3 regions of the Pseudomonas sp. NPDC090233 genome follow, and region 2 is predicted to be linked to each of the others. Evidence: riboswitches for the same ligand, from Rfam matches in the RefSeq annotation. Region 2 holds a riboswitch; each other region holds the start of a gene.
The links. A riboswitch is a leader RNA that binds a small molecule or an ion and turns the genes downstream of it on or off. The one in region 2 is predicted to bind cobalamin.

Region 1 (7,314 bases), 320 kb from region 2:
GCCAACACCGCCAACACCCAGAGTGCACCGGGATACACCGTGGTCGATGCCAATATCGGCTGGCAGGCGCTGCCGGATGTGCGCTTGGGGTTGCAGGTGAACAACTTGTTCGACCGCGAGTATGTGGCGTCGGCGTTCAGTGGTACGCAGTGGATCATGGGCGTGCCGCGGTCGTATTTTGCGACGGTGGATTACAGCTTCTGATCTGAGTAGGCAGGTCTGGCCTCTTCGCGGCTAAAGCCGCTCCCACGGGTTCTCCAAAATCGGTGGTGTACCTGTGGGAGCGGCTTTAGCCGCGAAGAGGCCAGCAAGGACACCCAAAAAATCACTTCCAGGCTTGAATGAAATAGTTATAAGATAACGTTTCATTTGACATCCATTCCTGCCTGCGACCCACCTCCAATGACAAGCGCCGCCGCCACCCCAACCCTGCTCACCCAGCGCCTGCAGAGCATCGACGCCCTGCGCGGCCTGGTAATCCTCTTCATGCTGCTCGACCACGTCCGCGAGACGTTCTTCCTGCACCGCCAGGTCGGCGACCCGATGGCCATCGACGCCACCGACCCAACACTGTTCGCCAGCCGCACCCTGGCCCACCTGTGCGCGCCGGTGTTCGTGCTGCTGACCGGCCTGTCGGCCTGGCTGTACGGCGAGAAGTACCAGGGCCGCAGCGATGTCTCGGCGTTCCTGTTCAAGCGCGGCCTGTTCCTGGTGGTGCTGGAGTTCACCCTGGTCAACTTCGCCTGGACCTTCCAGCTGCCGCCCAGCGTGATCTACCTGCAAGTGATCTGGGCCATCGGCGTGAGCATGATCGCCCTGTCGCTGCTGGTGTGGCTGCCGCGCCCTGTCCTGCTGGCCGTCGGGGCCGTGATCATCGCGGGCCACAACCTGCTTGATGGCCTGCACTTCGGCGTGGAGTCGGCCATGCATGTGCCATGGGCGATCCTGCATGATCGGGGCTGGCTGGAATTCTCCGATAGCCTGCGCCTGCGTACTTCCTACCCGGTGCTGCCTTGGATCGGCGTGATCGCCCTGGGCTATGGCCTTGGCCCGTGGTTTGCCCGTGGCACGGATGCGCAAAAACGCCAAAATCGACTGCTGCTGGCCGGCGTGATCGCGTTGCTGGGCTTCGTCGTGCTGCGCATGCTCAACGGCTATGGCGAAGCGCCGTGGAGCGGCTACCCGACCTTCACGCAGACGCTGATGAGCTTCTTCAACATCACCAAATACCCGCCTTCGCTGCTGTTCCTCACCCTGACTCTGGGCTGCGGTCTGCTGTTGCTGCGCGCCTTCGAGCGCGCCGTGCAGGCCCGCTGGATCAGCGCCTTGGCGGTATTCGGCGCGGCGCCGATGTTCTTCTACTTGCTGCACCTGTACGTGTTGAAACTGCTGTACCTGGCCAGCGTCGCCTTGTTCGGCCTGAACCACGGTGCCTACTTCGGCTTCGATGGCATCGGCGCGGTGTGGCTGAGCGCGGTGCTGCTGGCGCTGGCGCTGTACCTGCCGGTGCAATGGTTCGCCCGGCTCAAGGCCCGCCGTCGCGACATCACCTGGCTCAAGTACTTCTGATTTAGCGTTTTCACCCGGCGCCTGATGGTCTACCATGCGGGCCGCCGGTTTCCACCACGGAAATAATAGGGAATCCCAGGCCGCCCAGGCGCGCCAAAGGGAACTGCCCCCGCAACTGTAGGTGCCGAGTTCGCTCCATCGATGCCACTGGACCATAGGTCCGGGAAGGCCGGAGCCGAACGACGACGCACCAGTCAGGAGACCTGCCGGCCTACATTCACCAACCGGCGGGGTGTCCGGGATTGGCCATCAGTGTTGCCCCTGCCAGCTGCAGGGGCTCGGCGATGCCTGTCCGTGCGTTCTTCCGTGAACTGTCCGATAGGAGATCGCCCCGCATGCTGCCTCGTTTCGCCACCCTGCTCGCCGGCCTGAGCCTCACCGGTGTGGCCCATGCCGCCGCCACCCACTACCCGCTCACCGTGGACAACTGCGGCGCGCCGCAAACCTTCGCCCACGCCCCCGAGCGCGCGGTGACCATCGGCCAGGCCGGTACCGAAATGCTTTATGCGCTGGGTCTTGGCGAAAAGCTGGCCGGTACCTCGTTGTGGTTCAACAACGTGTTGCCCGAGTACAAGGCGCTGAACGACCAGGTGCCGCGCCTTGCCGACAACGACCCAAGCTTCGAAGCGGTGGTCGGCAAGCGTCCGCAGTTGGTGGCCGTGCAGTTCGAATGGATGGTCGGCGCCCAGGGCGTGGTCGCCACCCGCGAACAATTCAACGAACTGAAAATTCCCACCTACCTGCTGCCCTCGGACTGCGAAGGCAAGGACAACCTGGTCGGTGCCGACGGCACGCGCCTGCAGGCCTTCCAGGTCGACAGCATCTATAAAAGCGTCAGCCAGCTGGCTGAAATCTTCGACGTGCAGGACCGTGGCGCAGCACTGAACGCCGACCTCAAAGCTCGTCTGGACGCTGCCAAGCAGCAACTGGACGGCAAGGACCTGAGCACTACCTCAGCGCTGTTCTGGTTCTCCAGCGCCGACCTGGACATCGACCCCTACGTCGCCGGCCAACAGGGTGTCGCCGATTTCATGCTGCGCACCCTGGGCGTGCGCAACGTGGTCGAGTCCACCGAAGAATGGCCGACCGTGGGCTGGGAAACCCTCGCCAAGGCCAATCCGACCTGGCTGATCATCGCCCGTATGGACCGCCGCCGCTTCCCGGCCGACGACTACCAGAAGAAACTCGAATTCCTCCACAACGACCCGGTCACCCAACACATGGATGCGGTGAAGAACAACCGCATCATCATCCTCGACGCCGACGCCATGCAGGCGGGCATCCGCTTGTTCCGTGGCCTGCAGACCCTGTCGACGGCCTTCGCCAGCGGTAAAGCGGCCCAGTGATGAAGCGTCTGCTGCCCTGCACCGCCCTGGCCCTGGTCGCCCTGCTCGCCGCCTTGCTGGCAGGCACGGCGATTGGCGAAACCACGGTGTCGCTGCGCGTTGTTTACCAGGTGCTGGCCAATCATCTTTGGCAGGCCGGTTACCCGGTCGACCCGATCGACGCCGGCATCATCTGGAACTACCGCCTGACCCGCACCCTGGTCGCTGCGGCCTGTGGCGCAGGGCTGGCGACCTGTGGAGTGATCCTGCAGGCGTTACTGCGCAACCCACTGGCTGAACCCTACTTGCTGGGCTTGTCGGCCGGGGCTTCGACCGGCGCCGTGCTGGTCGGTCTGCTGGGCCTGGGCAGCGCGGCGCTGAGCATGTCCGGTGGCGCGTTCGTTGGCGCTGTGGCGGCCTTCGGCCTGGTGCTGCTGCTGGCCCGGGCGGCTGGCCCGAGCAGCAACAACGCCCAGGTGATTCTGGCTGGCATCGCCGGTTCGCAACTGTTCAATGCCCTGACCGCCTTCCTTATCACCAAGTCGGCCACCGCCGAGCAGGCGCGCGGCATTATGTTCTGGCTGCTCGGCAACCTCAGCGGCGTGCGTTGGCCGTCGGTGTGGCTGGCAGTGCCGGTGGCGCTGTTCGGGCTGGTGGTGTGCTTGCTGCATCGCCGTACGCTGGACGCCTTCACCTTCGGCGCCGATTCGGCGGCATCGCTGGGCATCGCGGTGCGCCGCAGCCAGTTGCTGCTGATCAGCTGCGCGGCGTTGGTGACGGCGGTGATGGTGTCCATCGTTGGCGCCATTGGTTTTGTCGGGCTGGTGATTCCGCATGCCCTGCGCCTGCTGCTGGGTCCCGGCCATAGCCGCCTGCTGCCGGCCAGCGCCCTGGGCGGTGCGTTGTTCCTGATCGCTGCCGACATGCTGTCGCGCACGCTGATACCCGGCCAGGTGATCCCGGTGGGCGTGGTCACTGCATTGATCGGCGCACCGGTGTTCGCCTTGATTCTGGTAAGCCGCAGGGGGCGGACATGACGGTCATGGCTTCCCTGCACGTCGCCCCACTCGCCTGCCAGGGTTTGAGCCTGAAACTGTCGGGCAGTAGCGTGCTGTGCGATATCGACCTGTCCGTCGTTGCCGGTGAAACCCTTGGCATCGTCGGCCCGAACGGCTCGGGCAAATCCTCCCTGCTCAAGCTGCTGGCTGGTTTGCGCACGCCGCACAGCGGCAGCGTACAGCTGCTTGGCGAACCCCTCGCTCGCCTGCCACGTCGACGTATTGCCCAGGCTTTGGCGCTGGTCGAACAACAGGCCGACACCCTCGACGCGATCAGCGTATTCGACGCGGTAGCCCTCGGCCGCACGCCGTGGTTGTCGGCCCTGGCACCGTTTTGCAAAGACGACCACGCCATCGTCGAGCAGGCCCTGGCCGACCTCGATGCCGCGCACCTGCGCACGCGCATCTGGAGTTCGCTGTCCGGCGGAGAACGCCAGCGTGTACACATCGCCCGCGCCCTGGCCCAACGCCCGCAAGTATTGCTGCTGGACGAGCCGACCAACCACCTCGACATCCAGCACCAGCTGAGCCTGCTGCAGCAAGTGCAGGCGCTGCCGGTGACCACCCTGGTGGCCTTGCACGACCTGAACCAGGCGCTGACCTGCGACCGCGTGGCGGTGCTCGATCAAGGCCGCCTGGTGGCGCTCGGCAAGCCCCTGGAAGTCCTCACTCCCGAACGCCTGCTAAGCACCTTCGGCGTGCACGCCCGCTACCTCACCGACCCCTTCGACGGCGCGCGCATCCTGCGCTTTCGCGCCCCTTGAAACTGGAAGTCACCGCCATGCTGTTGCGCTCCACCGCCCTGCTGCTCGCCAGCACCCTGCTGCCCTTCGCCGCCCAGGCCGAAGTGCATGAAGTGAAGATGCTCAACCGCGGAACGGCCGGCGCCATGGTCTATGAGCCGGACCACCTGCGCATCGCAGCGGGCGACACCGTTCGCTTCCTGCCGACCCAGAGCGGCCATAACGCGGCCAGCGTGCCTGGGTTGCTGCCAACCGGCGCCGAGGCGTTCAAGAGCAAGCTGAACCAGCCGTTCGAGCAGACCTTCACGGTGCCAGGGCTGTACGGCATCCAGTGCATTCCGCACCTGGCGATGGGCATGGTGATGCTGATTCAGGTAGGCGATACCGATTCGACCGCACTACCTGCGGGGTTGCCGGCACGTGCACAGGCGCGCTTCGCGACCCAGCTGCAGCAGCTGGAGGCCGGACAATGAGTCGCTTTCTGCTGGCCCTGCCGTTGCTTAGCCTCGCACCCTTGGCGCTCGCCGAATCGGCACAATCACAAAGCAATGGCCTGATCGAAGACAGCACCTGGAGCATCCTCAACCGCACGGTGTTCGACCAGCGCGATTACAAGCATGGCGGGCGCAACAGCGCTGCGCGCAATGCCTACAAACCGCGCAGCGAACGCAACGGCCTGGCGGAAGAATGGGCCTACGGCTTGATGGGCACCTTCCAGTCGGGATTTACCCAGGGCCTGATCGGAGTGGGTGTGGATGCCCACGCCTACCTTGGCGTACAGCTCGACAGTGGCGGCGGCCGCGCAGGCAAGGCGCGCTTGCTCGGCGTGGACAACGACGGCCACCCGAAGAACGAATACAGCCGCGGTGGCGCGGCGTTGAAGCTGCGCCTGTCCAACACTGTGCTGTCTTATGGTGAGCAGCGGGTGAAGACACCGGTGTTCAGCTCGTCCGACAGCCGCCTGCTACCTGAAACCGCGACGGGGTTCTTCCTCACCAGCAACGAAATCGACAAGCTCAAACTGGTGGTCGGGCACTTCAACGAAAGCACCGACCGCAACGCTTCGAGCCACGACCAAGGCTTCGTGGTCAACTACTCCAACGGCCGTCAGGGCAACACCTTCGACCTCGCCGGCGTGGTATGGAACCCCAGCGCCGCCTTCAGTGGCAGCCTGTACACCTCGCGCTACGAAGACACCTGGAACCAGCACTACCTCGGCAGCACGATTACCCACGCCCTCGACGACCGCCGCAGCCTGAGCCTGGACCTTAACCTGTACCGCACCACCGACACCGGCAAGGCCCTGTCAGGGCGCATCGACAACACCACCTGGAGCCTGGTATCGCGCTACAGCCAAGGCCCGCACAGTTTCAGCCTCGGCTGGCAGCAGGTGAATGGCAACACGCCGTTCGACTACGTGACGCGTGGCGCGATCTTCATTGGTAACGCGGTGCAGATGTCCGACTTCAACGCGCCGAACGAGAAGTCCTGGCAGGCGCGGTATGATCTGAACATGGGCGCGTACGGTGTGCCTGGCCTGAACCTGACGGCGCTGTATGTGCGCGGGTTCGATATCGATGGGACGCATGTGGACCCCACTGGCGGGTATGCGTACCTGGGGTACGGCAAGGATGGCAAGCACTGGGAGCGGGACCTTGAGGCAAGGTATGTGGTGCAGAGTGGCAAGGCCAAGGGGACCACGTTCTCGATGAGGCATAACGTGCATCGCGGGGATACGGCGCAGGCGGAACTGGATGGGGATCAGATTCGATTGGCGGTGGAGTGGCCGTTGACGGGCGGTTTCTAAGGCGAAGAAAAACCCGTAGGAGCGGCTTCAGCCGCGATCACCGGCAAAGCCGGTGCCAATCACCGCGTCGCTCGCTTCGCGGCTGAAGACGCTCCCACAGGTCAAGTCAGGCCAGGCATTTAAGTACTAAGCCACCCCCCACTCCCGCCGCTCCTGATCACTCATCGCCGCCACCACATCAGCAAAGGTATCGTTGAACTCCGAGCTGACATTCCCATGCACTTGATAGTTGGTCAGCAGGTACCGCTTAACCGTCTTCGGCCACTGACCCTCGTTGTGCGCCGCATTGATGATGCCCTTGGCATCGTGGTAAGAGGACTTGGGCCATAACTCGCTCAGTCGCTGTTCGAAATCGCCGAAGCTCCAGCTGTCGGTTCGGCGCTCGAACTCCTCGAGCAGTTGCACTTTGTACTGCGCCAGATGGGCCATGTGGTTTCCTTCTTCGTCATCGTCAGAGACCCGAAGGTAAGGAAATGGCTGGCTGTTGGAAATGAACCGTGTGTCCACGCCAGCGGCTGAAAACCAGGAAAAATCCTACGCAACCATCCAATGTTCCATGTGCGTAGTCCGCCACACCGGATCATCCTCAACATCGGTCACCACGAACCCCTGCCGCTCCCAAAACCGGATAGCCCCAGGCAGAAATGGGTGCGTGTGCAGGTACAGGCATTCGATGCCGGCCTCGATCGCATGCTCACGCAACGCCGCAAACAGTGCAGCGGCCAAGCCGTGGCGACGGAACTCGGGAAGCACGAACAGACGCACGATTTCGACTACGCGCTTGCCGTGGTAATCGAGTTGGCCAAAGCGAT
Region 2 (7,314 bases):
GGGGGTTGGCGTCATCCGGTTCGTCCAGCGCCGCCACCGCCTGCACTGCCGCATCGAACAGACGAATCAGGTTGCCGAAGGCATCGCGGAAGAAGCCTGAAACACGCAAGGTCACATCCACCCGCGGACGGTCGAGCAGGCTCAACGGCAGGATCTCGAAGTCATCGACACGCTGGCTGCCGGTAGCCCATACCGGCCGCACGCCCATCAGTGCCATGGCTTGGGCGATGTCGTCGCCGCCGGTACGCATGGTCGCGGTGCCCCATACCGAGAGACCGAGTTGGCGCAAGTGATCGCCGTGGTCCTGGAGATGGCGTTCGAGGATCAGGTTGGCCGAGGCGAAACCCAGGCGCCAGGCCGTGGTGGTGGGCAGGTTGCGTACATCCACGGTATAGAAGTTGCGGCCGGTGGGCAGTACATCCAGGCGCCCACGGCTGGGTGCACCGCTGGGGCCGGCCGGCACGAAGCGCCCGGCCAGGGCTGCAAGCAATCCGTTGATTTCAGCGGCCCCGCAAGCGTCCAGGTTGGGCGCTACCTGCTCCAGCAAGGCTTGCACCACCTCGTACACTGGCTGCCAGTGAGCCTCGGCGGGCAATTGAAGGGTACCGTTCAGCGCTTGCTCGATAACTTGCAGCGCCAACAGCTCAAGGCGCTCGCGGGTGTCACCGCAAGTGCGCCATGCTGATTCGCTGATGGCTTGCAGCAGCGCTGGGCGCGGGCCAGCCCAGTTTTGCCCGAGGTCGCAATCCAACGGGTCGAAGCCCAGCGCCAGGGCCTTGGCGAGCGTGCGCAACACGCTGGCATTGCCGCCCCGGCCATCGCCGCGCTCTACCCGCAGCAGCGCCAGCAAAGTGTCGATCCGCAGGCGTGCCTGCGGGGACTCGCCAAATACATGCAAGCCGTCGCGAATCTGCGATTCCTTGAGGTCGCACAGGTAGGTATCCAGGCGCGGCAGCCACACAGCGGCATCTTCCAACTGGCCTTCCAGCTTCAGTTCGCGGTCGATGTGGTTGGCCTTCACCAGGTCAAGAATGTCGCCCTGCAGTTCCCGGGCGCGCCGTGGGTCGAGCATCTGCGCTTCGTAAAACTCATCGGCCAGTTGCTCCAGATGGCGCAGTGGCCCGTAGGTTTCGGCGCGCGTCAGCGGCGGCATCAGGTGGTCGATGATCACCGCTTGGGTGCGGCGCTTGGCCTGGGCACCCTCGCCCGGGTCGTTGACAATGAAGGGGTAGATGTTCGGCAGCGGGCCCAGCAGCGCATCGGGCCAGCACTGGGCAGACAAGCCGACGCCCTTGCCGGGCAGCCATTCGAGGTTGCCGTGCTTGCCGACATGGATGACCGCATCGGCGGCGAATGCATGGCGCAGCCAGAAATGGAATGCCAGATAGCCATGCGGCGGCACCAGGTCCGGATCGTGGTACACGGCACTGGGGTCCACCTGATAGCCACGCGCCGGCTGGATACCGACGAAGGTCAGGCCAAATCGCAGGCCAGCGACCATCAGGCGGCCGTTGCGGTACATCGGGTCCTGCTCGGGCGGGCCCCAACGCTCCAGCACGGCCTGGCGGTTAGCTTCGGGCAGACGGTCGAAGGCAGCCTGGTAATCCGCCAGGCTCAGGCTCTGTGCGCAAGGGCGCTGGTCGAGGTGTTCGAGATCGTTGGTGACACCGCCAAGCAGCTGATGAATCAGCTGTGTGCCGCTGCTGGGCAGTTCGGCCAGCGGGTAGCCTTCAGCTTGCAGGGCTTTGAGGATGTTCAGGGCCGCTGCGGGCGTATCCAGCCCGACGCCATTGCCGATGCGCCCATCACGGGTCGGGTAGTTGGCCAGCACCAACGCCACGCGCTTCTGCCCATTGGGCAGGCGCGCCAGCTCGACCCAGTGCCGTGCCAGTTCGGCGACGAAGTCCATGCGCTCGGGGTGGGCGCGGTAGCAGACCACGTCGGACTGGCTGCGCTCACTGCGCCAGGCCATGTCCTTGAAGCTCACCGGGCGGGTGATGATGCGCCCATCCAGTTCTGGCAAGGCAATGTGCATGGCCAGGTCGCGAGCGCCCAGGCCCTGCTCGCTGGCCTCCCAGCCGGGTTGGTTGTCCTGCGCGCAGATCGCCTGCAGCACCGGGATGTCGCGCCGGAACGGTCGCAGGTTGGGGCGTTCCGGACTGGACAGGGCAAAGCCCGTGGTGTTGATCAGCACCTCGGCGCCCACTTCATCCAGCCAGTGTTCAACCTGCTCCAGGCAGGCGCTTTCCTTGAGGCTGGCGACGGCGATCGGCAGCGGGTTGAGCCCGGCGGCCAGCAGCCGTTCGCAGAAAACGTCGATGAACGCGGTGTTGGCCGCCTGCAAGTGCGAGCGATAGAACAGCAGCGGCGCCACCGGATGTTCCGGATGCCATTGGGCGTACCAGTCCTCCAAGGCGGCTGCGGGGATGTGCGGGTGGTAGATCGAGGTGCGTGGCAATGGCTGCGGCGCGTCCCAGCTGTAATCGCGGCCCAGCCACTGGTTGGCCAGGCACTTGAACAGGTTGACTGCGTTGGCCTTGCCGCCTTGTCGCAAGTAATGCCAAAGGCGCTCGGCCGGCTCGCCAGTGACCGTGCCAAGCCCGGTCAGCTCAGGGTCGGGACGGTCGTCACCGGGCACCAGGATCAACTGTACGCCGCGCGAGGCCAGTTCGACCAATTGCTCGACTCCATAGCGCCAGTAGCCGACGCCGCCGTGCAACGACACCAGAATCACCTTGGCATGGCGCAGCACCTCGTCGACGTACAGGTCGACCGAGGCGTGGTTCTGCACTTGCATGGGGTTGGCCAGGCGCAGGCTGGGGTAGTCATCCGGCAGTTGCTCGGCGGTTTCGGCGAGCAATGCCAGGTGCGAATCGCCGCTGCAGAGGATCACCAGTTCGGCGGGCGTCTGGCCGAGGTCGGCGATGCTGTCGTCCGGCACGAAGCCGCCGGGCTGGGTCCGCAGCAGGTGCATGAGTCAGGCGCCCAGGGCTTGGCGCAGGCGCGCTTCCAGTTGCACGGCATCGAGGGCCTGGCCGATCAGCACCAGGCGGGTGATGCGCGGTTCGTCGGCACGCCAGGCGCGGTCGAAGTGCTTGTCGAAGCGGGTGCCCACACCCTGCACCAACAGGCGCATCGGCTTGCCGGGGATGGCCGCGAAGCCCTTGGCGCGCAGGATGCCGAACTCCACCACCAACTGGGTCAGCGCATCGAGCAACAGGGCTTCGTCAGCTTCAGGCAGGTCGATGGAGATGGAGTCGAAGGCGTCATGGTCGTGATCGTCATGATCGTCGCCGTCGTGATGCGAGTCATGGTGCGTACGGCGGCCATCGATGTGCGCCTCCGACTCGGCGCCCACGCCCAGCAGCACTTCCAGCGGCAAGCGCCCGCTGCTGGCTTCGATCACCTTGACCGCTGGCGGCAGTTCTTCGGCAACCTCAGCGCGTACTTTGGCCAGGCCCTCGGCGTCGATCAGGTCGGCTTTGTTCAGCACCACCAGGTCGGCGCTGGCCAGCTGATCGGCGAACAGCTCATGCAGGGGCGATTCATGGTCCAGGTTAGGGTCGAGCTTGCGCTGGGCATCGACCTGGTCCGGGTAGGCGGCGAAGGTGCCGGCGGCTACGGCTGGGCTGTCGACGACGGTAATGACGGCGTCAACAGTGCAGGCATTGCGGATTTCCGGCCACTGGAAGGCTTGCACCAGCGGCTTGGGCAGGGCCAGGCCGCTGGTTTCGATGAGGATGTGATCGAGGTCGCCGCGGCGCGCCACCAGTTCGCGCATCACCGGGAAGAACTCTTCCTGCACGGTGCAGCACAGGCAGCCGTTGGCCAACTCATAGACGCGGCCGCTGGCCTCTTCCTCGGTGCAGCCGATGCTGCACTGCTTGAGGATTTCGCCGTCGATACCGAGCTCGCCGAATTCGTTGACGATGACTGCGATGCGGCGGCCCTGGGCGTTGTCGAGCATGTGCCGGAGCAAGGTGGTCTTGCCCGAGCCGAGGAAGCCGGTGACGATGGTGACGGGGAGCTTGGCCAGTGTTTTCATGTCGCGTTGCCCTTGGCAGGATGGCGCGGGCATGCGGGACGAAAGCCGCAGGCCAGATGGCCGGGCTCGTTCGCCACCGGATCACCCCGCCCGGTTGAAAGTCGAAAACGTCGCGAGGCAGGTCTCCTGGCTTGCACCGTTCCGGCCCCTCTTTGAACAGGGCTGGCGGGATGACGCCTTCCCGCGCCTGGGCGCAGTGGCTGTGTCGATCCGTCTTGGTGCTTACAGTTGCGGGGGCAGCCGCGGCTTGTACCGCGTTCCCGTCTTAGCTTCGGCGTGGCCGAAGAACCTCGAAGCGGCAAGGCTACGCGGGGGGGTCGGGATGGTCAACTCATGGCTTGAGATTTGTATTGCTCTTGAGATCGAGCGCCGCCCACGCGGCGCATCGCGGATGAATCCGCTCCTACGGTTTACCTACGGCCAATTGACGCAAACCCTCCCCCGTGCTCTCCTTACACCTCGCGTTCAGGTGCCCCCACGGGGGTGAAACGGGAAACCGGTGCGTCGCAGGCCCTCACCAGGGTGCGACAAATCCGGTGCTGCCCCCGCAACGGTAAGCGAGTGAAGCGTCTGGACCACTGTGCCACGCAGTACGGCATGGGAAGGTGACGCTTTACCAGGAGCCCTGCTCCTCCTCGCAAGCCCGGAGACCGGCCTGGCGTTCATGAACACCCCGCGGTGGGCGGGCGCTGTCGCATTCCCCTGGGCCTTGAGGTCCGGGGTTGTCGCGCTCGCCTGTGCCCCGTTGCCCATACAAAAGCAAAGCAGAGGAAAGCGTCATGCCCATCACCAGCACCAAGCACGCCATCGCCACGCCCGTCACCCTCAGCCAGCGCGTGGTCATCGCCGCCGGCGCCAGCCTGCTGGGCCTGTGCCTGGTCTACTTCGCCGGTTTTTCGCACCTCGAAGCCGTGCACAATGCCGCGCACGATACCCGCCACAGCGCCGCCTTCCCCTGCCACTGAGACCGCCCCATGATCAAGCGCATTGCCCGCACCGCCGGGTTCAGCGGCCTGCTTGCAGCCTTGCTGCTTACCCTGCTGCAAAGTTTCTGGGTGGCTCCGTTGATTCTGCAGGCGGAAACCTACGAATCGGCGGCGCCTGCCGTCGAGCAGCACAGCCATGACGGTGAAGCAGCCGTTGCCCATGAACATGCGGGTGGGCATGAACACAGCGAAGAGGCCTGGTCGCCCGAAGATGGCTGGCAGCGCATCCTCTCCACCACCGGTGGCAACCTGGTCGTCGCCGTCGGCTTCGCACTGATACTCGCTGCCCTTTACAGCCTGCGTGAACCCAACCGCGTCAGCACTGGCGCACTGTGGGGCCTGGCCGGCTTCGCCGTGTTCTGCCTGGCGCCCACCCTGGGCCTGCCGCCTGAGCTTCCGGGTACTGCCGCCGCCGACCTCGGCCTGCGTCAGAGCTGGTGGATCGGTACTGCTGCCAGCACCGCCGTCGGCCTGGCGTTGCTGGTATTTGCCCGGCACTGGCTGCTCAAGGCGCTCGGCGTGGTATTGCTGGTGATGCCCCATGTCATCGGTGCACCGCAGCCCGAAGTCCATGCAAGCCTGGCCCCTGAAGCACTGGAAACCCAGTTCAAGATCGCTTCGTGGCTGACCAACGCCGCCTTCTGGCTGGCCCTGGGACTGCTCAGTGCCTGGTTGTATCGCCGCTCAAGCCAAGCGTGATGGCCTGCCAACAGCCGCAGCTGGCGCTGTACGCCGGCTTCGGTTGCCGCCGGGGCTGCCCAGTGGACGTTCTCGACACCCTGCTGCGCCAAGCCCTGGACAGCCATGGCCTGGCGCTGTCAGCCTTGCAAGGCATCGCCAGCATCGCTTTAAAAGCCGACGAGCGTGGCCTGCGACAACTTGCCAAACGTCACAACCTGCCATTGGTGATCTTCGACGCCACCCAGCTACAGGCGTTCGAGCCCTTGCTCAGCCACCGCTCCGCGCAAGCCTTCGCCCACAGTGGCTGCTATGGGGTTGCAGAGAGCACGGCGCTGGCCCTGGCGCACCTCAATCACGGCAGTACCCAGCTACGGGTGCCACGGCAAACGCTCGGCGCCGCTACCCTCGCCCTCGCCTGCGGCGAATAATCGCAACATCCAAGGATTTTTCATGACGGTCTACTTCATTGGCGCCGGCCCCGGTGACCCCGAGCTGATAACGGTCAAAGGACAACGCCTGATCCGTCAATGCCCGGTGATCATCTACGCCGGCTCCCTGGTACCCGCCGCCGTACTCGAAGGCCACCAGGCTGAAACGCTCATCAACAGCGCCGAATTGCATCTGGAACAGATCATCGAGGCCATGCGCACAGCGCATGCAAAAGGCCAGGACGTGGCCCGTGTGCACAGTGGCGACCCGAGCCTGTATGGTGCCATTGGCGAGCAGATCCGCCACCTGCGCGAGCTGGGTATCGACTACCAGATCATCCCTGGGGTAACGGCCACCGCCGCCAGCGCCGCCTTGCTGGGCTGCGAGCTGACGCTGCCGGAGGTGGCGCAGACCGTCATCCTCACCCGTTACGGCGACAGCTCACCGATGCCAGCCGGGGAACAACTGGGCGATCTTGCCCGCCATGGCAGCACCTTGGCCATCCACCTCGGGGTCAAGCACCTGGCGCGCATCGTCGACGAACTACTGCCCCATTACGGCAGCGGCTGCCCTGTGGCCGTGGTGCACCGCGCGACCTGGCCGGACCAGGACTGGGTGCGCGGCACCCTCGGCGACATCGTAGAGCAGGTCGCCGCCAAGGGCTTTCGTCGCACTGCACTGATCCTCGTCGGCCACGTGTTGGGGGACGCGCCGTTCGCCGCCTCCGCCCTGTATCGCGCCGGCCATGCACACCTCTATCGGCCAGGCGACTAACCGTTGCCAAGCACCCAATGGCCGGAGCAGACTCCAGGTTCCTGACCACCGACTGGAGTCATGCCCATGCTGGCGCTACGCCCCAATTGCGAATGCTGTGATGCCGATCTGCCGGGCGATAGCCCTGATGCGCTGATCTGCTCGTTCGAATGCACCTTCTGCCGCCATTGCGCCGACACCCGTTTCAACGGTTGCTGTCCGAACTGCTCCGGCCAATTGCTAGCCCGCCCCACCCGCGTTGGCCAGGCCTTGAGCAACAATCCTGCTTCTACTCAGCGTGTACTGAAACCCCACGCCGCCTGTAAGTAGCCAACCATTCCAGCATCGTCGAATTCGGCCCAAAGATGCCCGCATTCAGGCATTTTTGTAGGATTTTTCACCAACTCTGACCTCTTTAGT
Region 3 (7,314 bases), 320 kb from region 2:
CGTTGGTGAGGTTGTCGCGGTCGATGTGGTTCTGGTCGCGACGCACGCCGGTCACCAACGACAGGCGCTCGGTCAGTTGCAGGCGGTTTTCGGCGAACAGGGCGAAGGTGTGGGTGGTGGACAGGGTTTGTGGGCGTGTGGGCGAGTCGCTGTGGAAATACCCGGGCGCCGGCTGCCACGGGTCGACGTAGTCGCCACCCACATCGTTGTACGGCGAGTTGCTGTCGACGTTGAAGCGCACCTTGTTGTACTCGGTGCCGACCACGGTCTTGCTCGCCAGGCCGAACAGCGAATGGTCGAAGGTGAAGGTCTGGCGGTCGCCGATCTGCTCCTGGTTGTGTTTGATCTCCAGGTAGCTCTGGCGCAGCAGCTGCTCGCGGTCGGCGTCCCAGCTGTAGTCCTCGGCGTTGCGCCAGTGGCGGCGGCTCTTGATGTAGTAGAGCTGGTTGCTGGCGCTGAGCTGGTCGTTGATGGTCCAGTCGGTGGTGAAGCGGGTCCACTCGTCGTGGTAGCGCTGCTGGTCATTCTGGATGTTGTAGTTCTTCTTGCGCAGGCTGCTGCGATAGTGGCCGTCGATCAGCGGCGTGCCGTAGTAGTTGGCAGGCTCGGCGTCGCCACGCTCATGGGCCAGGGTGAAGCTCAGGTCGTCGCTGGCGTCGAAACGCAGCGCGGCGCTGAGGGCCAGGCTGCGCGAGTCGGTGCGGTCGACCCAGCCGTTGCCGGACTGCTGGTTGAGGGTAAGGCGATAGCTCAGGCGTTCGCTGAGGCTGCCGCCGCTGTCCAGGCCCAGTTGCTGGCGGTCCCAGGAGCCGTAGCCCAGGCGCAGGTGGTTGCGGATGTCGCCGCTGAAGGGCTTTTTCGGGATCACGTTGATTACCGCACCGGTGGCGCCTTCGCCATACAGCACCGAGGCCGGGCCCCGAATCACGTCGATGCGCTCGACCATCCACGGGTCGACCGGGAAGGTCTGGGTGCCGGCACCGGTATACAAGCGCGCGCCGTCGAACAGCGTCATCACCGAGCCGTGGCCGGTAAAGCCACGGGCCGAGAGGCCGGTGCCGCCATCGCCGGGGCTGCCGACGAAGGTGATGCCCGGCGAGCGGGTCACGGCGTCCTGCACGGTGAGGTTGTTGCGTTGCTGGATCTCTTCGGCGGTGAGGGTGCTGGTGCTGGCCGGGGTTTCCAGGGCGCTGAGGTTCAGCCGTGAGCCGGCCTGGGTCGGCGTGGCAAGGTCGACGTGCTGTTCGTCGCGGGTGTCGGTGATGGCTGTGGAGGGTAGCGCCAGGACGGCGTTGTCGTGGTCATCGGCCAGGGCTGGCAGGGCGACGGCCAGGCAGGCCGCCAGCGGCTGAAGCTTGAAGAAACGGGACATGTCTTTCCACTGACTGCAGGAATGAATGGATCCCGGTGGAAAACACGCAAAGGCACAACCGCGCACGCAGGCGCACACGCGGATACCGGCCTGCGCCCGCCCACCGCGGGTTGCCAAGTGAAGCTTCAGGCCGGTCTCCGGGCTTGCGAGGGTCATGACGCCTTCACCTTCCCATGCATGCGCACAGTGGTGTGTCGAAGGCCTCACTCGCTTACCGTTGCGGGGGCAGCGCCGGACTTGTCGTGGACCACGACGCACCGGCTTCCCGTTTCACCCTGCGCACGGCGGCGCAGGACACCTGAAACTGGCGCGCATCTGACCACTGGTCGGGGCGCGCGTCAATCATTTACCTGCCAAGGCGGTCAGTGTGCGCCGGCCGACTTGCTCAGGTCGCTTTCGGCCCATTCGGTGTAGATGCAGGCATCGGCCACCGCCCAGCGCACCTTCACGGTATCGCCCGGTTGCATTGGCATGCCGGCAGCCGACAGGGCCTTTACCGTCAGTTCTGTGCCGCCCGGTGTCATCACATGGCAGGTCTGGCTTTCGCCGAGGAACAGTACTTCGCCGACTTTTGCATCGACCTCGTTCCAGCCTGCGGGCAACGGTTCGCGCGCAGCCTGCTCGGTGGTCAGGGCCAGGGCTTTTTCCGGACGCACCATGATCAGCGCGTCCTGCCCGGCCGCCAGGCCAGGGGTCAGGCGGATCGCCACCGGTTGGCCTTCGAAGCTGCCGGCACCATGACTGCTGGCCTTGATGCGCAGGAAGTTCGAGTTGCCCAGGAACGAGGCGACGAAGGCATTCGGTGGGTTCTGGTACAGATCGTAACCGGTGCCCAGGCCAACGATCTTGCCGTGGCTGAAGATCGCGATGCGCTGGGACAGGCGCATGGCTTCTTCCTGGTCGTGGGTCACGTAGACGATGGTGATGCCCAGCCGGCGGTGCAGCTGGCGCAGTTCGTCCTGTAGGTCTTCGCGCAGCTTCTTGTCCAGCGCGCCGAGCGGCTCGTCCATCAACAGGATGCGCGGCTCGTACACCAGCGCCCGGGCAATCGCCACGCGCTGCTGTTGGCCACCGGACATCTGCGAAGGCTTGCGGTGGGCGAACTTCTCCAGTTGCACCAGCTTGAGCATGGCGTCGACCCGCTTGTTGATCTCGGCAGCGCCGAGCTTGCGGATGGCCAGCGGGAAGGCGATGTTGTCGCGTACGTTCAGGTGCGGGAACAGCGAGTAGCGCTGGAACACCATGCCGATGTCGCGCTTGTGCGGTGGCACGTTCACCAGCGACTGGCCGTCGACCAGGATCTCGCCGCTGCTGGGGGTTTCAAAACCGGCCAGCATCGACAGGGTGGTGGACTTGCCCGAGCCACTGGAACCAAGGAAGGTGAGGAACTCGCCGTCCTGGATTTCAAGGTCCAAATTGTCCACGGCGGTGAAGTCGCCGTAATGCTTGTTCAGGCCGCGCAGGCTGACCAGGGTCTTGTTGTGCGCGTTGTCTTTGATCACTGCACTCATTGTTGTTTTCTCCGCGCAATCAAGCGTTGACTTCGGTGCGCCGGCGCAAGGCGGCGGCGATGACCATGACCAGCAGCGACAGGCCGATCAGCAGCGTCGAGGCGACGGCGATCACCGGGCTCAGGTCCTGGCGCAAGGTGGTCCACATTTTCACGGGCAACGTCTGCAGGTCGGGGCTGGCCATCATCACGCTGAGCACCACCTCGTCCCATGACACCAGGAAGGCGAACAGACCGCCGGCGATCATCCCGGGGCGAATCGCCGGGAAGGTCACCTTGAAGATCGCCTGCAGGCGCGAGGCCCCGCAAATCACGGCGGCATCCTCGATCGATTGGTCGAACAGCTTCAGCGAGTTGATGATCGAGATGATGGTGAAGGGCAGGGCGACGATCACATGGCTGACCACGAAGGCGAACAGCGTGCCGGTGTAGCCCAGCTTGAGAAACAGCGCGTACACCGCCACGGCGATAATCACCAGCGGCACGATCATCGGCATGGTGAACAGCCCGTAGAGCATCTCGCGGCCGGGGAAACGTCCACGTACCAGGGCAAACGCGGTGGGCAGGCCCAGCAGCACGGCGGCGATGGTCGTCAGCACGGCCACCTTGAGGCTGGCCAGCGCAGCATCCATCCACTCCGGGTTGGCGAAGAACTGCACATACCACTTGAAGGTCCAGCCCGGAGGCGGGAACACCAGCCACTGCGACGAACCGAACGACAACAGGATGATGAACACCACCGGCAGCAGCAGGAACGCCGCGATGACCCCGGTGGTCAGGTACAGGCCCGTGCGCAGCGGGCGGCCCATGGCATTGGGAGACAGAAGCATGGCGGATTACCTCGCGTTGCCGACCGGGGATTCCGGCTGCAGCTTCAGGTACAGGTAGAAGAGCACCAGGGTGATCACCACCAGCAGTGCGGCGGCGGCGCTGGCCAGGCCCCAGTTGAGGAACGACTGCACCTGCTGGATGATGAATTCGGGCAGCATCATGTTCTGCGCACCGCCGAGCAGGGCCGGGGTGACGTAGTAACCGAGCGACATCACGAACACCATCAGCGCACCGGAGAACAGGCCCGAGCGGCACAGTGGCAGGAACACCTTCCAGAAGTTGGTCCAGGGGCTGGCGCCGCAGATCGAGCCGGCCTGCAACACCATCGGGTCGATGGCGTGCATGGTCGCCTGCAGCGGCAGCACGATGAACGGGATCATGATGTAGCTCATGCCGATCACCACGCCGGTCAGGTTGTGCACCATTTCCAGCGGCGCATCGATGATGCCCATCGCCATCAACGCCTTGTTGATCACCCCCGAGCTCTGCAGCAGTACCAGCCACGAGTAGGTGCGCGCCAGCAGGCTGGTCCACATCGACAGCAGCACGATGTTCAACAGCCAGCGGCCCCAACCGTTGGGCACCAAGGTGATCGCCCAGGCCAGCGGGAAGCCCAGCAGCACGCTGATCAGGGTGACCACACCGGCCACCGAGAAGGTGTTGAACAGCACCCGTGCATAGGCCGAGTTGGCGAACAGCTGCTCGTAGTTGCCCAGCCCCGGCACCGGCTCCAGCACCCCGCGCAGCAGCAGGCCGATCAGCGGGGCGAAGAAGAACAGGCCAAGGAACAGCAGGGCCGGCAGCAGATTACGGCTGCCTTTCCAGCGCCGGCTCATGGGTTCGCGCTGGGGTGCGGTTTGCGGGGCGCCGGTGCCCGTGGGGGCACCTTGCGCATTGTGCAGGGCGTTGATGGCGACTTTCATTTGACCAACCACTCATTCCAGCGCGCGGCGATGGCTTGGCCGTTCTTGGCCCAGTAGGCGAAGTCCAGCGTGACCTGATCCTGGGCGTAGGCGGTCGGCAGGTTCTTCGCCAGGTCCTTGTCGAGCTTGGCAACGCTGTCGACGTTGACCGGGGCGTAGGCGGTCTTGTTGGCGAACTCGGCCTGGCCTTCGGCACTGCTGGCGTTGGCCAGGAACTTCATGGCCGCGTCCTTGTTCTTGGCGCCTTTGGGGATGACCAGGAAGTCGGCCATGACCAGGTTCTGCTTCCAGCTCACGCCCACCGGTGCGCCATCTTGCTGCAGGGCGTAGACGCGGCCGTTCCAGAACTGCCCGAGCGAGGCTTCACCGGAGGCCAGCAGTTGCTGCGACTGGGCGCCACCGCCCCACCAGACGATGTCTTTCTTGATGGTGTCGAGCTTCTTGAAGGCGCGATCCAGGTCCAGCGGGTAGAGCTTGTCGGGCGCGACGCCGTCGGCCAGCAGGGCCAGTTCCAGCACGCCGGGGCTTGGCCATTTGTACAGGGCGCGTTTGCCGGGGTAGGTCTTGGTGTCGAACAACGCGGTCCAGTCCACCGGCTTGTTGGCGCCGAGCTTGCCTTCGTTGTAGCCGAGCACGAACGAGAAGAAGAACGAGCCGACGCCGTGGTCGCTGACGAAGCGTGGGTCGATCTTGTCGCGTTTGATCTGATTGAAATCGAGGGGTTCGAGCAGGCCTTCGCTGGCGGCACGCAGGGCAAAGTCGGCTTCCACGTCGACCACGTCCCACTGCACGTTGCCGCTCTCGACCATGGCCTTGAGCTTGCCATAGTCGGTCGGGCCGTCCTGGACGACTTTTATAACGGTCGATTTGGTGAAGGGTACGGCCCATGCTTCTTTCTGGGCGTCCTGGGTGGTCCCACCCCAGCTGACGAAATTCAGGCTGTCGGCGGCCTGCACGGCCTGACAGGCCAGGGTCAGCAGGCTGGCGGACAGCACTGCGGTTACACGTTTGCTCAACAGCATGGTTACGCCCTCGTTGCTTTTGTTATTCGAGGCGGGGCTTTTTGGTGCGCCCGCCAACAGTATTCGGGGAGCAGCTAAAACAAAGTGTCAGTGGCCGTTTTTAAGTGTAGGTGCCGGCCTGCGATTTTAAGGTCTACGGGATATCATATTATGGTATTCCAAGTTTTTGGCAAGAGGATAAGGCGACCGGCCATCACTCAGTGGCAACCGACTCGAACGGGATGCTTTGCACCACCTCCAGCTCATACCCCGCCAACCCTGCATACTTGAGCGGCGGCCCCAGGTGACGCAGCTTGCCCACGCCCAGGTCCTGAAGAATTTGCGCGCCGGTACCGACCTCCGAGTACACCTTCGACTGTCCGCGCTGGTAAGGCCGCACGGGCTGAGTCAGCTGCGGCACCCGTTCCAGCAGCGCCTGGGACGATTCGTGGTTGGCCAGGATCACCACCACCCCGGCGCCTTCATCGGCAACCCGCTGCAGCGCCGCCCACAGCGTCCAGTTGGTCGGCCCGGCATATTCGGCGCCGACCAGGTCGCGCAGAGGGTCGATCACATGCACACGCACCAGGGTGGGTTGCTCGCGGCGGATGTCGCCCATGACCATGGCCATGTGCACACCGCCTTCGATACGGTCCTCGTAGGTGACCAGGCGGAAGCTGCCATGCACCGTCGGCAACTCGCGCTCACCGATGCGCTTGATGGTCTGTTCGGTGCTCAGGCGGTAGTGAATCAGGTCGGCGATGGTGCCGATCTTGATGCCGTGGGCGGCGGCGAAGACTTCCAGATCCGGGCGGCGGGCCATGGTGCCGTCGTCGTTGAGCACCTCGACGATCACCGAGGCCGGGGCGAAGCCAGCCAGGCGCGCCAGGTCGCAACCCGCTTCGGTGTGGCCGGCGCGGGTCAGCACACCGCCTTCGCGGGCGCGCAGGGGGAAGATGTGGCCGGGTTGCACCAGGTCTTCGGGGCGGGCGTCAGCCGCCATCGCCGCCGCCACGGTGCGCGCCCGGTCGGCGGCGGAAATGCCGGTGGTGACGCCGGTGGCGGCCTCGATCGACACGGTGAAGGCGGTGCTGAACACGCTGCCGTTGGACGGTACCATCTGCTCCAGGCCCAGGCGCTGACAGTGCTCGTCGGTCAGGGTCAGGCAGATCAGGCCGCGCGCTTCGCGGGCCATGAAGTTGATGGCCTGGGCGTCACAGCACTCGGCGGCGATCAGCAGGTCGCCTTCGTTTTCCCGATCTTCGTCGTCCACCAGCAGGACCATCTTGCCTTGCCGGTAGTCCTCGAGGAGTTCTTCGATGCTGTTGAAGGCCATGTTGCACGCTCACTGTGATGGGGTGATTATTATGGTATACCATCATACATAAATAATTCGGCAACAGGAGAGCAGCGGATGAAAGCGTATTGGATCGCCCACGTCGACGTGACCGACCCGGAGCAGTATCAGCAGTACACCCAGCGGGCACCTGCTGCCTTCGTGGCATTTGGCGGGCGCGTTCTGGCGCGGGGCGGGCGCAGCGAGGCGATGGAGGGGCGGCCGACCCCGCAGCGCAGTGTGGTGATCGAGTTCGAATCGTATGACCAGGCGGTGGCCTGTTATCGGTCCGATCTGTATCAGGAGGCCTGCAGTCATCGCCAGGGTGTGGCGAAGGCTGA

Region 1: another riboswitch for cobalamin. It lies ahead of ACIQUF_RS06730 (ABC transporter substrate-binding protein); the one in region 2 lies ahead of cobW (cobalamin biosynthesis protein CobW).
Region 3: another riboswitch for cobalamin. It lies ahead of ACIQUF_RS06720 (TonB-dependent receptor); the one in region 2 lies ahead of cobW (cobalamin biosynthesis protein CobW).

Annotation. Positions count from the first base shown of each region.
Region 1 is NZ_JBIVYQ010000002.1:489,269-496,582, forward strand. It holds gene ACIQUF_RS06720 (TonB-dependent receptor) at 1-204, shown strand, start outside; gene ACIQUF_RS06725 (DUF1624 domain-containing protein) at 403-1,569, shown strand; cobalamin riboswitch at 1,598-1,795, shown strand; gene ACIQUF_RS06730 (ABC transporter substrate-binding protein) at 1,905-2,915, shown strand; gene ACIQUF_RS06735 (FecCD family ABC transporter permease) at 2,915-3,931, shown strand; gene ACIQUF_RS06740 (ABC transporter ATP-binding protein) at 3,928-4,716, shown strand; gene ACIQUF_RS06745 (pseudoazurin) at 4,734-5,168, shown strand; gene ACIQUF_RS06750 (OprD family porin) at 5,165-6,502, shown strand; gene ACIQUF_RS06755 (hypothetical protein) at 6,629-6,931, opposite strand; gene ACIQUF_RS06760 (GNAT family N-acetyltransferase) at 7,037-7,314, opposite strand, start outside.
Region 2 is NZ_JBIVYQ010000002.1:165,094-172,407, forward strand. It holds gene cobN (cobaltochelatase subunit CobN) at 1-2,974, opposite strand, end outside; gene cobW (cobalamin biosynthesis protein CobW) at 2,978-4,045, opposite strand; cobalamin riboswitch at 4,144-4,353, opposite strand; cobalamin riboswitch at 4,496-4,719, shown strand; gene ACIQUF_RS05245 (CbtB-domain containing protein) at 4,825-5,010, shown strand; gene ACIQUF_RS05250 (CbtA family protein) at 5,020-5,730, shown strand; gene ACIQUF_RS05255 (cobalamin biosynthesis protein) at 5,730-6,140, shown strand; gene cobM (precorrin-4 C(11)-methyltransferase) at 6,163-6,915, shown strand; gene ACIQUF_RS05265 (DUF1272 domain-containing protein) at 6,982-7,224, shown strand.
Region 3 is NZ_JBIVYQ010000002.1:481,404-488,717, reverse strand. It holds gene ACIQUF_RS06720 (TonB-dependent receptor) at 1-1,372, opposite strand, end outside; cobalamin riboswitch at 1,483-1,689, opposite strand; gene ACIQUF_RS06715 (ABC transporter ATP-binding protein) at 1,735-2,883, opposite strand; gene ACIQUF_RS06710 (ABC transporter permease) at 2,903-3,712, opposite strand; gene ACIQUF_RS06705 (ABC transporter permease) at 3,719-4,636, opposite strand; gene ACIQUF_RS06700 (polyamine ABC transporter substrate-binding protein) at 4,633-5,658, opposite strand; gene ribBA (bifunctional 3,4-dihydroxy-2-butanone-4-phosphate synthase/GTP cyclohydrolase II) at 5,852-6,973, opposite strand; gene ACIQUF_RS06690 (DUF1330 domain-containing protein) at 7,052-7,314, shown strand, end outside.